DNA from 3 places in the Leclercia sp. CFBP8987 genome. Region 2 is predicted to be linked to each of the others. Evidence: predicted binding sites of a transcription regulator. Region 2 holds the regulator's gene; each other region holds the start of a gene.
What was found. The regulator Fur, encoded in region 2, represses iron uptake genes when iron is present. The targets are predictions, from matches to a motif close to ATAATAATGAGAACNACTATCAA.
Positions count from the first base shown of each region.

Region 1: the regulator Fur is predicted to act here: its motif matches at 2,915-2,937, upstream of fhuF (siderophore-iron reductase FhuF).
Region 3: the regulator Fur is predicted to act here: its motif matches at 2,286-2,308, upstream of exbB (tol-pal system-associated acyl-CoA thioesterase).

Region 1 is NZ_CM188255.1:651,012-655,545, reverse strand. It holds gene yjjG (pyrimidine 5'-nucleotidase) at 1-194, opposite strand, end outside; gene rimI (ribosomal protein S18-alanine N-acetyltransferase) at 212-655, opposite strand; gene SOM40_RS03115 (DNA polymerase III subunit psi) at 624-1,037, opposite strand; gene rsmC (16S rRNA (guanine(1207)-N(2))-methyltransferase RsmC) at 1,140-2,168, shown strand; tRNA gene SOM40_RS03105 (tRNA-Leu) at 2,309-2,394, shown strand; tRNA gene SOM40_RS03100 (tRNA-Leu) at 2,424-2,509, shown strand; tRNA gene SOM40_RS03095 (tRNA-Leu) at 2,542-2,627, shown strand; gene SOM40_RS03090 (DUF1435 domain-containing protein) at 2,669-2,899, opposite strand; gene fhuF (siderophore-iron reductase FhuF) at 3,056-3,844, shown strand; gene SOM40_RS03080 (PTS sugar transporter subunit IIC) at 3,942-4,534, opposite strand, start outside.
Region 2 is NZ_CM188255.1:1,315,959-1,320,492, forward strand. It holds gene glnS (glutamine--tRNA ligase) at 1-141, shown strand, start outside; gene chiP (chitoporin ChiP) at 577-1,983, shown strand; gene chiQ (ChiQ/YbfN family lipoprotein) at 2,030-2,359, shown strand; gene fur (ferric iron uptake transcriptional regulator) at 2,506-2,952, opposite strand; gene fldA (flavodoxin FldA) at 3,244-3,774, opposite strand; gene ybfE (LexA regulated protein) at 3,930-4,217, opposite strand; gene ybfF (esterase) at 4,346-4,534, opposite strand, start outside.
Region 3 is NZ_CM188255.1:4,104,760-4,109,293, reverse strand. It holds gene SOM40_RS19745 (AraC family transcriptional regulator) at 1-22, shown strand, start outside; gene yghB (DedA family general envelope maintenance protein YghB) at 130-789, opposite strand; gene metC (cystathionine beta-lyase) at 931-2,118, opposite strand; gene exbB (tol-pal system-associated acyl-CoA thioesterase) at 2,370-3,101, shown strand; gene exbD (TonB system transport protein ExbD) at 3,108-3,533, shown strand; gene SOM40_RS19720 (SDR family oxidoreductase) at 3,670-4,534, opposite strand, start outside.

The DNA of each region.
Region 1 (4,534 bases), 660 kb from region 2:
TGCTGCAGCTGTAACGCGGTGATGGCTCCGTTCTGGTAATCCACCCACAGCGGTTTGTTCACCAGCTGGTAATCCTGGAAATCTTCAGCGGTAAAGGTCACGCTGTAGTCGAGAAACATCCGCTGTAAGCCGCCAAACGAATCAAACGTAAACAGCGTTTCGTCAGCATCAAAGAAAATCCAGTCCCAGTTCATCGTTACAACCTTTTTAGTTATCCAAGCGGCAGAGCCATGATGATGGCGTCTTCACGTCCTTCTGCGGTGGGGTAGTAGTTACGGCGGATCGTCGCCTCGTTGAAGCCCAGGCTTTCATAGAGTGCGATGGCGGCGGCGTTCGAGGCGCGTACTTCCAGCCACAGCGTGAAAACGTCTCGTGTTTCCAGCTCGCGAATTAAATGTTCCAGCAGCGCTCTGCCCAGCCCACGGCGCTGAAAGGCAGGATCCACGGCGATGTTAAACAGCGTCGCCTCATCCAGAACGACCTGCGTAATGGCGAAAGCCGCCAGGGTATTATCGACATCCAGCCGATAGTTGAGGTAACGCTCGCCCTGGTTGCTGGCAAACGTTTTTTCACTCCACGGAAAGGCGTGGGCGCGTTTTTCGATCTCAAAAGCCTGGGCTAAATCAGTCGTCGTGAGGGAAGAAATTGTGTTCATGTTCGCAGATTTGTTGCCACAGCGCGCGACGTGCCGCCGGGTTCGCGTTAAGTTCGTCCAATACCGGGGTGGCCAGGTTGCCGCCCTCCAGTGCCATCTCTTCCGTCACGCCAAGCTGCCAGCTGTTACAGCGACCGTCTGGCGGCAGCATGGCTACGCGCTCGGGCGTCAGCTGCAGCACCTGATCGGCGTCCAGCTTCAGGGCGCGCAGCACGTCAGCAATCAACGGCTCGTTCAGCGCGGGCAGTTCCTGCGCCACCATCACCAGGCGAATGTGCGCCGGAAGCGAGATGGCGATTTCGCCCTGCAAGGCCGCCGGGCGACGCAACGCCCACTGGGTGATGCCCAGTTGCTGTAATTGCCTGTCTCGTCGGGATGCCATTGCGAAAACTCCTGTCTGTCAGGCGCGCAAATATACCAAATGTGTCGAATCTGCGCCATCTACCTACTATAATCCCCGCCTGAGTTTATTGAGGAACAATTCATGTCTGCATTTACCCCGGCAAGTGAAGTCTTGCTGCGCCACAGTGATGATTTCGAACAAAGCCGTATTCTGTTTGCCGGAGATATGCAGGATGACCTGCCTGCCCGTTTCGAGTGCGCTGAGAGCCGCGCCCACACCCAGCAGTATCACCACTGGCAGTTACTGAGCCGCCAGATGGGCGAGCGTGTTCGCTACAGCCTGGTAGCTGAGCAGAGCGACGTGGCGGACTGCGATACGCTGATCTACTACTGGCCGAAGAACAAACCCGAAGCCCAGTTCCAGCTGATGAACCTGCTCTCCCTGCTGCCAGTGGGCTGCGATATTTTCGTGGTCGGTGAAAACCGCAGCGGCGTGCGCAGCGCCGAGCAGATGCTGGCAGATTATGCCACGCTGAACAAAGTCGACAGCGCCCGCCGCTGTGGCCTGTACCATGGTCGTCTGGACAAAAAACCGACCTTCGACGCAGAAAAATACTGGGGCGAATATCAGCTGGATGGCCTGACCATCAAAACGCTGCCGGGCGTCTTCAGCCGTGACGGTCTGGACGTTGGTAGCCAGCTGCTGCTCTCCACCTTCACGCCGCACACCAAAGGTAAAGTGCTGGATGTCGGCTGTGGCGCAGGCGTGCTCTCCGTAGTACTCGCCAGCCACTCGCCGAAGGTGCGTTTAACCCTCACCGATGTCGGCGCATCCGCGATTGAAGCCAGCCGCGCGACCCTGGCCGCTAACGGCATTGAAGGTGAGGTATTCGCCTCCAACGTGCTCTCCGACGTGACCGGTCGTTTCGATATGATCATCTCCAACCCGCCGTTCCATGACGGGATGGAAACCAGCCTCGAAGCCGCACAGACGCTGATCCGCACCGCGGTACGCCATCTGAACAGCGGCGGTGAGCTGCGCATCGTGGCGAACGCCTTCCTGCCGTATCCGAAAGTGCTGGATGAAGTCTTCGGCTTCCACGAAGTACTGGCCCAGACCGGCCGCTTTAAGATCTACCGCGCGATCATGACCCGTCAGGCGAAGAAGTAACGTCCACATCTGGCCCGATCTCCCCGATCGGGCCATTTTTGCAACAATCAAAACATCCGGCACAATTATCTGTTGACGAATAGCTGAAAACATCTAGAATGCGCCTCCGTGGTTGCGATACTTTTTTGTATCGTTGGTATGCGAAGGTGGCGGAATTGGTAGACGCGCTAGCTTCAGGTGTTAGTGTCCTTTGGATGTGGGGGTTCGAGTCCCCCCCCTCGCACCAACAACCATGATTGATATTGCTCGCACTGGGCGAAGGTGGCGGAATTGGTAGACGCGCTAGCTTCAGGTGTTAGTGTCCTTAGGATGTGGGGGTTCGAGTCCCCCCCCTCGCACCAACGAGGCGATATCAATAAAATAAGATGACTGTGCGAAGGTGGCGGAATTGGTAGACGCGCTAGCTTCAGGTGTTAGTGTCCTTAGGATGTGGGGGTTCGAGTCCCCCCCCTCGCACCAATTATCTTATCTCTCTCCTGCAATTCTCTCTTGTTATCCTCTCAGTTCAGATTCATCGCCAGAACCCACATGCCCGCAATCAGCGCGACACAGGATGGCAGCAGCACAAAGTGCCGTAGTTGTTTATGCCAGATCATGGCGGATGAGATCAGCAATCCCGACACGATAATCAGTTTCCAGACCGCCAGCGACAGATCGGTAAAGGCCAGCCCGGCCATCATCGCCCCCGGCAGTATCACTCCCCATCCACTCCCTAACGCTCTGCTCAACATGATCTGTCTCCCGCCTCGATAATGATAACCAATATCATATGATATAATTTCTCATTTGTCAGCGCAGGGCGTAAATGTGTAAAAAATCTTGCGCACGGTTTTATCTATAGTTAGGATTGGCAATCATTATCATTTAGATTTTTATCCAGCTCACTTATGGCCATACGCTCCGCACACGTCATTGAGAATGTTATCTGGCAAACCCGCCTTCCGACCGGGCCTTCAGGGCTTGCGGATGCGGTACGCGATGCCATTGCCGAAACGCGTGCGCATATGCTGGATGTCATTAAGCTGGATGAAACGCCTCCGCATCACGCCCTGACGCTGGCACAGTGGCAACGCCCTGCCGAACTGCAGTCGCTGCTGGCGACCTATGCGGATCACATCTATCGCAATCAACCTACGTTAGCGCGCGAAAACAAGCCGCTGCTGTCGCTGTGGGCGCAATGGTATATCGGGCTGATGGTGCCGCCGATGATGCTGGCCCTGCTCACTCAGGACGTGGCGCTGGATCTCTCCCCTGAGCACTTCCACGTTGAGTTTCACGAAACCGGGCGCGCCGCCTGCTTCTGGATCGACGTCCAGGAAGACAGTCAGACGACCTCGCTTTCTGCGCAGCAAAGAATTGAAGTGCTGATTACCCGGGCGCTGATCCCGGTGGTTGAGGCGCTGGAAGAGACAGGTGAGATCAATGGCAAGCTTATCTGGAGCAATACCGGGTATTTAATTCACTGGTATCTGACCGAAATGAAAACCCTGCTGGGTGATGAGAAGGTCGACGCGCTGCGCCAGTCCATCTTCTTTGCCCGCCAGCTGTCGGATGGGCGTGATAACCCGCTTTATCGTACGGTGGTTCCGCGCGACGGGTTGCTGGTGCGTCGCACCTGCTGCCAGCGCTATCGCCTGCCGGATGTGCAGCAGTGCGGGGACTGCACGCTTAAATAAACGGGTGCGGCCTGATGCCCTCACCCTGGCCCTCTCCCACGGGGAGAGGGTACACACATTAAAAACGGCAACCTTTTGGTTGCCGTTTTGCTTTTACCTATGCCACCTGCTGACTTTCTTCGTCGGCACGCTGAGCCTCTTCGGCTTCCTGCGCCAGCAGCTGCTTCTCGTACACTTTGAAGAACGGGTAGTAGATGATGGCGGAAACGAGGGCTAACAGCACCACCAGGACCGCCGCGCGGAAATCCCAGCCCAGCGCCCAGGCGGCCCCCACTGGCGCCGGCGCCGTCCACGGCACTACGGAAATCACGCGCCCAATCAGATCCAGCTTCATCGCCGCCCACGCCAGCACCGCATTCACCATCGGGGCCAGCAGGAACGGAATAAAGAACACCGGGTTCATAACGATCGGCGTACCAAAGATCACCGGTTCGTTGATGTTGAAAAGACTCGGCACCACGCTCAAACGACCAATCGAACGCAGGTGCGCCGAACGGCTACGCAGGTAGCAGAACACCAGCCCCATCGTCGCCCCGGAGCCGCCAATCACAATGAAGAAGGTCCAGAACGCTTCCATAAAGATATGCGGCAGCGGCGCGCTCTGCGCCAGCGCGGTCTGGTTAAGCCCGAGGTTGGTCAGCCAGAACATCTGCAGCATCCCGGAGACAATCGCCGCCCCGTGAATGCCTG
Region 2 (4,534 bases):
AAAGCTGCCGTTGCCGGTCATGCGTATCAGTTCGAGCGCGAAGGCTACTTCTGCCTCGACAGCCGCTATGCCACCGCCGACAAACTGGTATTTAACCGCACCGTCGGTCTGCGTGATACATGGGCGAAAGCGGGCGAATAATTCCCTTTTTCCTGTAAAAAACGCCGCGCACTGCGGCGTTTTTTTTGGCCTGCCATAAGCCGTTAGTCTTTTAAATCTTCGCGTTGCGAATTAATTCTGTTTCTTAAAACGGTTCGCTTTCTCTTCCTTTTCGCAAATTAATCGCTAATACGGCCGGGCAGGGTATGTAATCTTTATTTATTAAAAATAAATCGCTCATTCTGAAGATTATTTTAAATAAATATTCTTCCTCATTTCCTTTGTTACAAACCGCAACCAAATATGTGCGCTTTGTCATAATCCTGACTTTTGATCGCTGAAAAGCGTTGATAATTCGCGTCGCGAAAAATAGTCTAAGGGCAGGAGATGTAAGCGGGTATTTCCGCTTACCTCCACTTTTAACTTTTTTGTTTTTCGCCGTTTTAGGCGCTTTTAATACGTCAAAGAGGATTAATTATGCGTACGTTTAGTGGCAAACGTAGTACGCTTGCGCTGGCTATCGCCGGTGTTACAGCAATGTCAGGCTGGGTGATTTCTCCGGAAGCTCAGGCCGAAGGTTTCATTGATGATTCAACCCTCACGGGCGGTATCTATTACTGGCAGCGTGAACGTGACCGTAAAGATGTTGAGTCAGATAAATATAAAACTAACCTCGCTCACTCCACCTGGAACGCCAATCTTGATTTCCAGTCCGGCTATGCCGCTGACATGTTCGGCCTTGATCTGGCTGCCTTCACTGCCATCGAAATGGCGGAAAACGGCGACAGCGGCCACCCGAACGAAATCGCTTTCTCCTCCAGCAACAAAGCCTATAAAGAGGACTGGTCCGGCGATAAGAGCGGGATCAGCCTGTATAAAGCGGCAGCAAAATTTAAATACGGTCCGGCCTGGGCCCGCGGCGGCTGGTTACAGCCAACCGGTCAAACCCTGTTAGCGCCGCACTGGAGCTTTATGCCGGGTACCTATCAGGGTGCCGAAGCCGGGGCCAACTTTGACTACGGCGATAGCGGTGCGTTGAGCTTCTCTTATATGTGGACCAACGAGTACAAAGCGCCGTGGCATCTCGAGATGGACAAGTTCTATCAGAATGACCGAAAAACCCGCGTCGACTATCTCCACTCCTTCGGCGCGAAGTACGATTTCAAAAATAACCTGATCCTGGAAGCCGCTTTTGGTCAGGCTGAAGGCTTCATCGATCAGTACTTTGCCAAAGCCAGCTATAAGCTGGATATCGTCGGCGGTCCGCTCTCTACCACCTATCAGTTCTACGGCACGCGTGATAAAGCCGACAGCGGCACCGTGAACGATATCTACGACGGTACGGCCTGGCTACAGGCGCTGACCCTGGGTTACAAAGTCGGGCAGGTCGATTTACGTCTGGAAGGGACTTACGTCAAGGCAGAAGGGCAGCAGGGTTACTTCCTGCAGCGTATGACCCCAACCTATGCGTCTTCCAACGGTCGTCTGGACGTGTGGTGGGATAACCGCTCCGACTTTAACGCCAACGGCGAAAAAGCGGTCTTCTTCGGCGCCATGTACGATCTGAGCAACTGGAATCTGGCGGGCTGGAGCGTTGGCGCGTCTTATGTCTACGCCTGGGATGCGAAACCGGCCGACTGGTTAATCAACAGTGCCGGTCAGCGTGAAGATATCGCCTCGAACAAGATCAAGGAATCGGCCTACAGCCTGGATGCGATCTACACCCTGCAGGATGGCCGCGCGAAAGGGACTATGTTCAAACTGCACTTCACGCAGTATGACAACCATTCCGATATCCCAAGCTACGGCGGCGGCTACGGCAACATCTTCCAGGATGAGCGTGACGTGAAGTTTATGGTTATCGCCCCATTCACCATCTTCTGATGACAATCCGGGCGGGGAATTCCCCGCCTGACTGGAGACCGTTATGCTGAAAAAAATCGTACTGGTCGCGGTGCTGGCATCAGGACTGGCCGCCTGCGCACAACCCCAGACCCAGAAAGAAGACACGCGTCTGAAAGAGGCCTACAGCGCGTGCATCAATACCGCTGAAGGTTCGCCAGAAAAGATCGAGGCCTGCCAGAGCGTACTGGACGTGCTGCGCCAGGAGAAGGCACACGAACAGTTTGCGACCCAGGAAACCGTCAGAGTGGCGGATTACCAGGCCTGTATTCAGGCGCGTAAAACGGGTAACAATCAGGACGTGACCAAAAACTGCGATAAAATCTGGCAGGAGATCCGCAGCAACAACGCGAAGTAATCTGCTTTTTGCCACGCCCGGTGGTGCAAACTGCCGGAACTGAGCCCGTAGGCCCGCGTAAGCGTAGCGCCACCGGGCTCTTTTTTTGCCTGTAAAAAGGCAAAAAAAAAGCCAACCGTCAGGTTGGCTCAGTGTCGATGCAGGGATTACTTCGTGTCGTGCGCGTGGTCATTTTCGCGACAGTCGCCTTCGGCACAGTGACCGTACAGGTACAGACTGTGGTTGGTCAGGCGAATGCCGTGACGTGCGGCAATTTCGCGCTGGCGTAATTCGATGGAATCATCGCTGAATTCGATCACTTTGCCGCAGTCGAGGCAAATCAGGTGATCGTGGTGATGCTGCTGCGTCAGTTCAAACACGGATTTACCGCCTTCGAAATTATGACGCGTGACGATGCCTGCATCGTCGAACTGGTTCAGTACACGGTAAACGGTAGCCAGACCAATCTCTTCGCCCATGTCGATCAGACGCTTGTATAAGTCTTCCGCACTGACATGATGGTTATCCGGACCCTGAAGCACTTCCAGGATTTTTAACCGTGGAAGCGTGACTTTCAGTCCGGCCTTCTTTAATGCGGTGTTGTTGTCAGTCATGCGGAATCTGTCCTGTTGCTAAACGATTCACTTCTAAAGAAGAAGTGACAGAAAATGCACCTGGGATAATGCGTCTCATTATAGAACTGCCATGACGTAATGAAAACTGCAAGTCTCAAGTAAAGTATGCTTATAAAAACGAGGTACCGCCAACAAAGTTGTTACAAGGTTCCCCGTTTACTCCTGGATCATTGTACAGGTATGGCAGCAAAAGTTAAAAATTTGTAGCAATTATTTTGATTGGAATTACCTATCAATGCGGCGCAACTTTAGCGTTGCGCCGCGACATCATCAAGCGTTGAGGATGTCGTCGAGGTGCAGTTCTTCGCGGATTTGTTTAACCCATTTGTCCACGCGCTCAGCGGTCAGTTCCGGCTGACGGTCTTCGTCGATAGCCAGACCCACGAAGTTGTTATCATCGGCCAGACCTTTAGAGGCTTCGAAGTGGTAACCAGCGGTTGGCCAGTGGCCCACAATCACCGCGCCGCGTGGCTCAATGATGTCGCGAATGGTGCCGAGGGCATCGCAGAAGTATTCTGCGTAGTCTTCCTGATCGCCACAGCCGAACAGGGCTACCAGCTTGCCGTTGAAGTCGATCTCTTCCAGAGACGGGAAGAAGTCGTCCCAGTCACACTGCGCTTCACCGTAATACCAGGTCGGGATGCCCAGCAGCAGAATATCGTAACCTTCGATATCTTCTTTGCTGCTTTTCGCAATGTCATGCACATCGGCAACGTCTTTACCTAACTGTTTTTGAATGTTTTTTGCGATGTTTTCGGTGTTACCCGTGTCGCTGCCGAAAAAAATGCCGATGATTGCCATGAGTAAAATAACCTCTTGATACTTAATGGTATGGTGGCGCAATTTAGCCACGGATAAGGGCAATCATAGCAGAACAGAGAAGCCTGCGGAAACTGCTATCACGCAGGACTGCACTCTGTGCTACATGAAAGCAACAAGAAGGGGAGTTTTCTGAGTTAAACCTTGCCGTGCCATTTCTCGAGCTGCGCGATCAGCATCTCTTCGATAAGCTCACTGCGGCTGATATCACGGGCATTCGCCAGCTCATTCAGCGCATCGACAGCGTCAGCATTCAGTTTCAGCTCGACGCGTTTAAGCCCACGACTTTTATCGCGTTTAAGCTGATTGCGCTTATTAATGCGCAGCTGTTCATCACGCGATAGCGGATTGGTTTTCGGTCGTCCCGGGCGACGCTCATTCGCGAACAGATCTATTGTCGTGCGGTCCGTGTGTTCTTTGGCCATGATTCTGAGACTTCGGGGGAAACAAGACACCCTGCTAATGCCCGGGCGATAAGCGCGCCATCATACATCACCGAAAACGGCACGCCAACGACTGGAGGCCTGCCGGCGACCAGTCGCTCTCTTTTTAATCAATTATTGATGTCAGCGAGGTAACGGCGGATAGCGCGCAGCACCGCGTCCGGTTTTTCAGCATGAACCCAGTGTCCGGCCCCGGCAATGACATGCGCTTTGGCCTGAGGGAATTGCGCCAGCAGCGCATCGCGGTACGCTTCGGTGACATACGGGGAATTGCCGCCAGTGATGAACAGGGTAGAGTG
Region 3 (4,534 bases), 2.1 Mb from region 2:
GATCAGGATGATGCAGGGATAGTGATGGTGCGGGCTTGTCCCCTCACCCCGGCCCTCTCCCCATAGGGGAGAGGGTGTCCAGGTTCCCTCTCCCCTATGGGGAGAGGGTTAGGGTGAGGGGTATTACTGTCAGGCGCGACAGTATTTCTTACGGATCACCACGACGATAGTGCCCACCAGCCCGGCCACCAGCAGGAACACCGGCAGGATCATCAGGAAGGTCATGACCTGATCTTCATGGCGTTTCACGAATGGGATCATGCTCAGGGCATAGCCGAAGGTGGTCACCACGCCGACCCACAGCAGCGCGCTCAGCCAGTTAAAGAACTGGAAGCGGCGGTTAGAGAGCCCGGAGATGCCCGCCATGGTCGGCAGCAGGGTGCGCACAAAGGCCAGGAAACGTCCGGCGAGCAGCGCCAGCAGGCCGTGGCGATCAAACATGCAGGCCGCGCGCTGGTGATACTTATGCGGCAACTGCGCCAGCCAGCCTTTCACTACCCGCGTATTGCCCAGCCAGCGGCCCTGCAAATAGCTGAGCCAGCAGCCCAGGCTGGCGGCGGAGGTCAGGATCACCATCGTCGGCGCAAAATCCATCACCCCTTTCCCGATTAACGCCCCCGCCAGCAGCAGAAGGCTGTCACCCGGTAAAAATGAGGCAGGCAGTAACCCATTTTCCAGAAACAGCGTGGCGAACATCACGAGATAAACAACCCCAACCACGTGAGGGTCCGCCAGTGCTGCAAAATCGTGTTGCCAGAGTGCAGCGATAATATCTTGAATAACAGCCATGGGCTTTCCTGTGGAACAGCGTATATGGGCCTATTGTACTCCCTATTTCGCCTGCGGGCTTTGATCGCAGGCGCAACAAATCAGACTTTTCTGCATCGATTGAGGAGAAAAGTGTCCGCGGAGTGCTTTTATGACCCGGTGTTATTCGATACGCGCAAATCCGGCCTCTAAATCGGCAATCAAATCCTCGACGTTTTCCAGGCCGATATGCAGACGGATCAGGGTCCCGGTAAAGTCTACTTCTCCGCCCGGACGCAGGGCGGCAATCTGCTCTGGCTGGTTGGGCAGGATCAGCGACTCAAAGCCGCCCCACGAGTAGGCCATGCTGAACAGGGAGAAATTATCGAGGTAGTTTGCCAGCTCGTCATTGCTCAGGCGCTTGTTGAGCACAAACGAGAACAGGCCGCTGCTGCCCGTAAAATCACGTTGCCAGAATTCATGCCCGACGCTGCCCGCCAGGGCAGGATGGTTAACCCGCGCCACCTGCGGATGCTGCGCCAGCCACTGGGCGACTTTCAGGCTGCTTTCATGATGCTGGCGCAGGCGGACGCTCAGGGTACGCAGGCCGCGACTGGTCATGTAGGCGGTATCGGCATCCACCATCTGTCCCATCAGATAGGCGTTTTCACACAGCTGCTCCCAGCAGCGGGCGTTGGAGACCGCCGTACCGATCATGCCGTCCGAGTGGCCGATCAGGTACTTGGTCGCCGCCTGAATAGAGATGTCGATACCAAAATCAAGCGCCTTAAACAGCACCCCTGCCGCCCAGGTGTTATCGATCATGATGATGGCGTCCGGCGCTTTGCTGCGTACCGCCTGTACGATGGCCGGCACATCATGCACTTCCATGGTGATGGAGCCAGGCGATTCGAGGAACACGATCCGGGTATTGGGCTGGATCAGATCGGCAATCTTCGCGCCGATCTGCGGATCGAACCAGCCGGTGGTCACGCCCAGCTTGCTGAGGATTTTGGTGCAGAAGTCCTGGCTCGGCTCGTAGGCGGTGTTGGTCATCAGGATATGGTCGCCCTGTTCAACAAACGCCAGAATAGTATTGGCCACCGCCGCCGCACCGCACGGGAACAGGGCGCAGCCTGCGCCGCCTTCCAGCTCGCACATCGCTTCCTGTAATGAGAAGTGGGTCAGCGTCCCGCGACGCCCGTAAAACAGCTCGCCCTTCGCCCGGTTGCGGGTGGCGTGCTTTTTCGCCTCGACGGTCTCAAACACCAGCGACGAGGCGCGCTGAATCACGCTGTTCACCGAACCGAGGGTATATTTCTTGCTGCGTCCCGCCTGGACAAGGGTGGTATCAAGATGCTTCTCTTTCATGTCTGCGCAACCTGTTTTTATACGTCTGGACGTCCACACTATCACGAAAGTAAAAATGGTCGCGATAAGGGTGGTGGGATCAGCGGAATATTTTTTAAAATATGTTTCCGGGAAATTTTTCCTGCGTAAGCGCAAGGAAAATGAAACGAATTTACGGCACTATGTAAATACTAATGAGAACTACTATCAATTCGACGTTGTTTTGATATTATTATGCTCAGATTTTGTGATTTGCGTCCTGGAGATACCGAGTGGGTAATAATTTGATGCAGACGGATCTCTCCGTCTGGGGTATGTATAATCATGCCGACATCGTGGTGAAGATTGTGATGATCGGCCTGATTCTGGCGTCCGTCGTCACCTGGGCTATTTTCTTTAGCAAGAGCGTGGAGCTTATCTCTCACAAGCGCCGTCTTAAGCGCGAGCAGCAGCAGCTGGCCGAGGCCCGCAACCTGAATCAGGCGAGCGACATGACCTCTTCCTTCCAGGCCAAAAGCCTGACCACCCAGTTAATCAACGAAGCCCAGAACGAGCTTGAGCTTTCTGCAGGCAGCGAAGACAACGAAGGGATTAAAGAGCGTACCGGCTTCCGTCTGGAGCGTCGCGTGGCGGCCATTGGTCGTCATATGGGGCGCGGTAACGGCTACCTGGCGACCATCGGTGCGATTTCACCGTTCGTCGGTCTGTTCGGTACGGTCTGGGGCATCATGAACAGCTTCATCGGCATCGCCCAGACCCAAACCACCAACCTCGCGGTTGTGGCCCCCGGCATCGCAGAAGCCCTGCTGGCGACGGCGATTGGTCTGGTTGCCGCTATCCCGGCGGTGGTCATCTATAACATCTTTGCCCGTATGATCGGCAGCTACAAAGCGACCCTCGGTGACGTTGCCGCTCAGGTCCTGCTGCTGCAAAGCCGCGATCTGGACCTCAGTGCCAGCGCCGTGAAGCCGGTCCGTTCTGCTCAGAAATTACACTTAGGTTGATTCGTCATGGCAATGCGTCTTAATGAAAATCTGGACGATAACGGCGAAATGCACGAAATCAACGTGACGCCGTTTATCGACGTCATGCTGGTTCTGCTGATTATCTTCATGGTTGCTGCGCCGCTGGCGACGGTAGACGTGAAGGTCAATCTGCCTGCATCATCCAGTCAGCCGCAGCCGCGCCCGGAAAAACCGATTTATCTGTCCGTGAAAGCCGATAAATCCATGTTCCTGGGTAACGATCTGGTAACGGATGAGTCGGTGATCCCGGCGCTGAATACCCTGACTAACGGCAAGAAAGAGACCACCATCTTCTTCCGTGCTGACAAGACCGTCGACTACGAAACCATGATGAGGGTAATGGACACGCTGCATCAGGCGGGTTACCTGAAGATTGGCCTGGTAGGCGAAGAGAAGACTGTGGCGAAATAAAACGCAAAAAGGCAACGTAAGTTGCCTTTTTTAATGTTTGTTCCCTCTCCCCGTGGGAGAGGGTCAGGGTGAGGGCATCAGCCCGCAAAGAATCGGTAGGCCGGGTAAGGCGAAGCCGCCACCCGGCACTGCACAACTACCCCAGATGTTCCCCGCCGCACACGCCGTGCACTTCCGCCGTCACATAGCTTGATTCCTGGCTCGCCAGATAGACGTACACCGGTGCCAGCTCCGCAGGCTGCCCTGCGCGCTTCATTGGGGTCTGCTGACCAAACTGCGGGATCTTCTCCTGCGGCTGACCGCCGGAAATTTGCAGCGCCGTCCAGACAGGGCCTGGGGCCACCACGTTAACGCGCACGCCGCTCTCCGCCACCTGCTTCGCCAGCCCGCGGCTGAAGTTAAGGATCGCCGCTTTGGTAGACGCATAGTCCAGCAGGTGCGGACTTGGCTGATAGGCCTGAATCGACGAGGTGGTGATGATACTCGCCCCGGCCGGCAGCAGCGGCAGCGCCTCCTGGGTTATCCAGAACAGGGCGAACACGTTCACGGTAAATGTCTGTGTAAACTGCTCCGTTGTAATATCAGCAATATTCTCGACTGCCACCTGCTTACCGGCCACCAGCGCCAGCACATCGAGTCCGCCGAGTTCCTGATGGGCTTTATGCACCAGCGAACGGGCAAATTTTTCATCGCTCAGGTCACCGGGGATCAGTACCGCTTTGCGTCCGGCTTCTTCAATCAGCTGCTTAACCTGCTGCGCGTCTTCTTCTTCGGCAGGCAGATAGTTAATCGCAACGTCTGCGCCTTCACGCGCGTAAGCGATGGCGGCAGCGCGTCCAATACCGGAGTCGCCCCCTGTCACCAGTGCCTTACGATCCTGTAGTCTGCCGCTGCCTTTGTAGCTCTTCTCGCCGCAATCCGGGACCGGATCCATCTTGCTCTGCACCCCGGGGATGGGCTGTTTTTGCTTCGGGAATTCGCCAGTGTAGTACTGGGTGGTT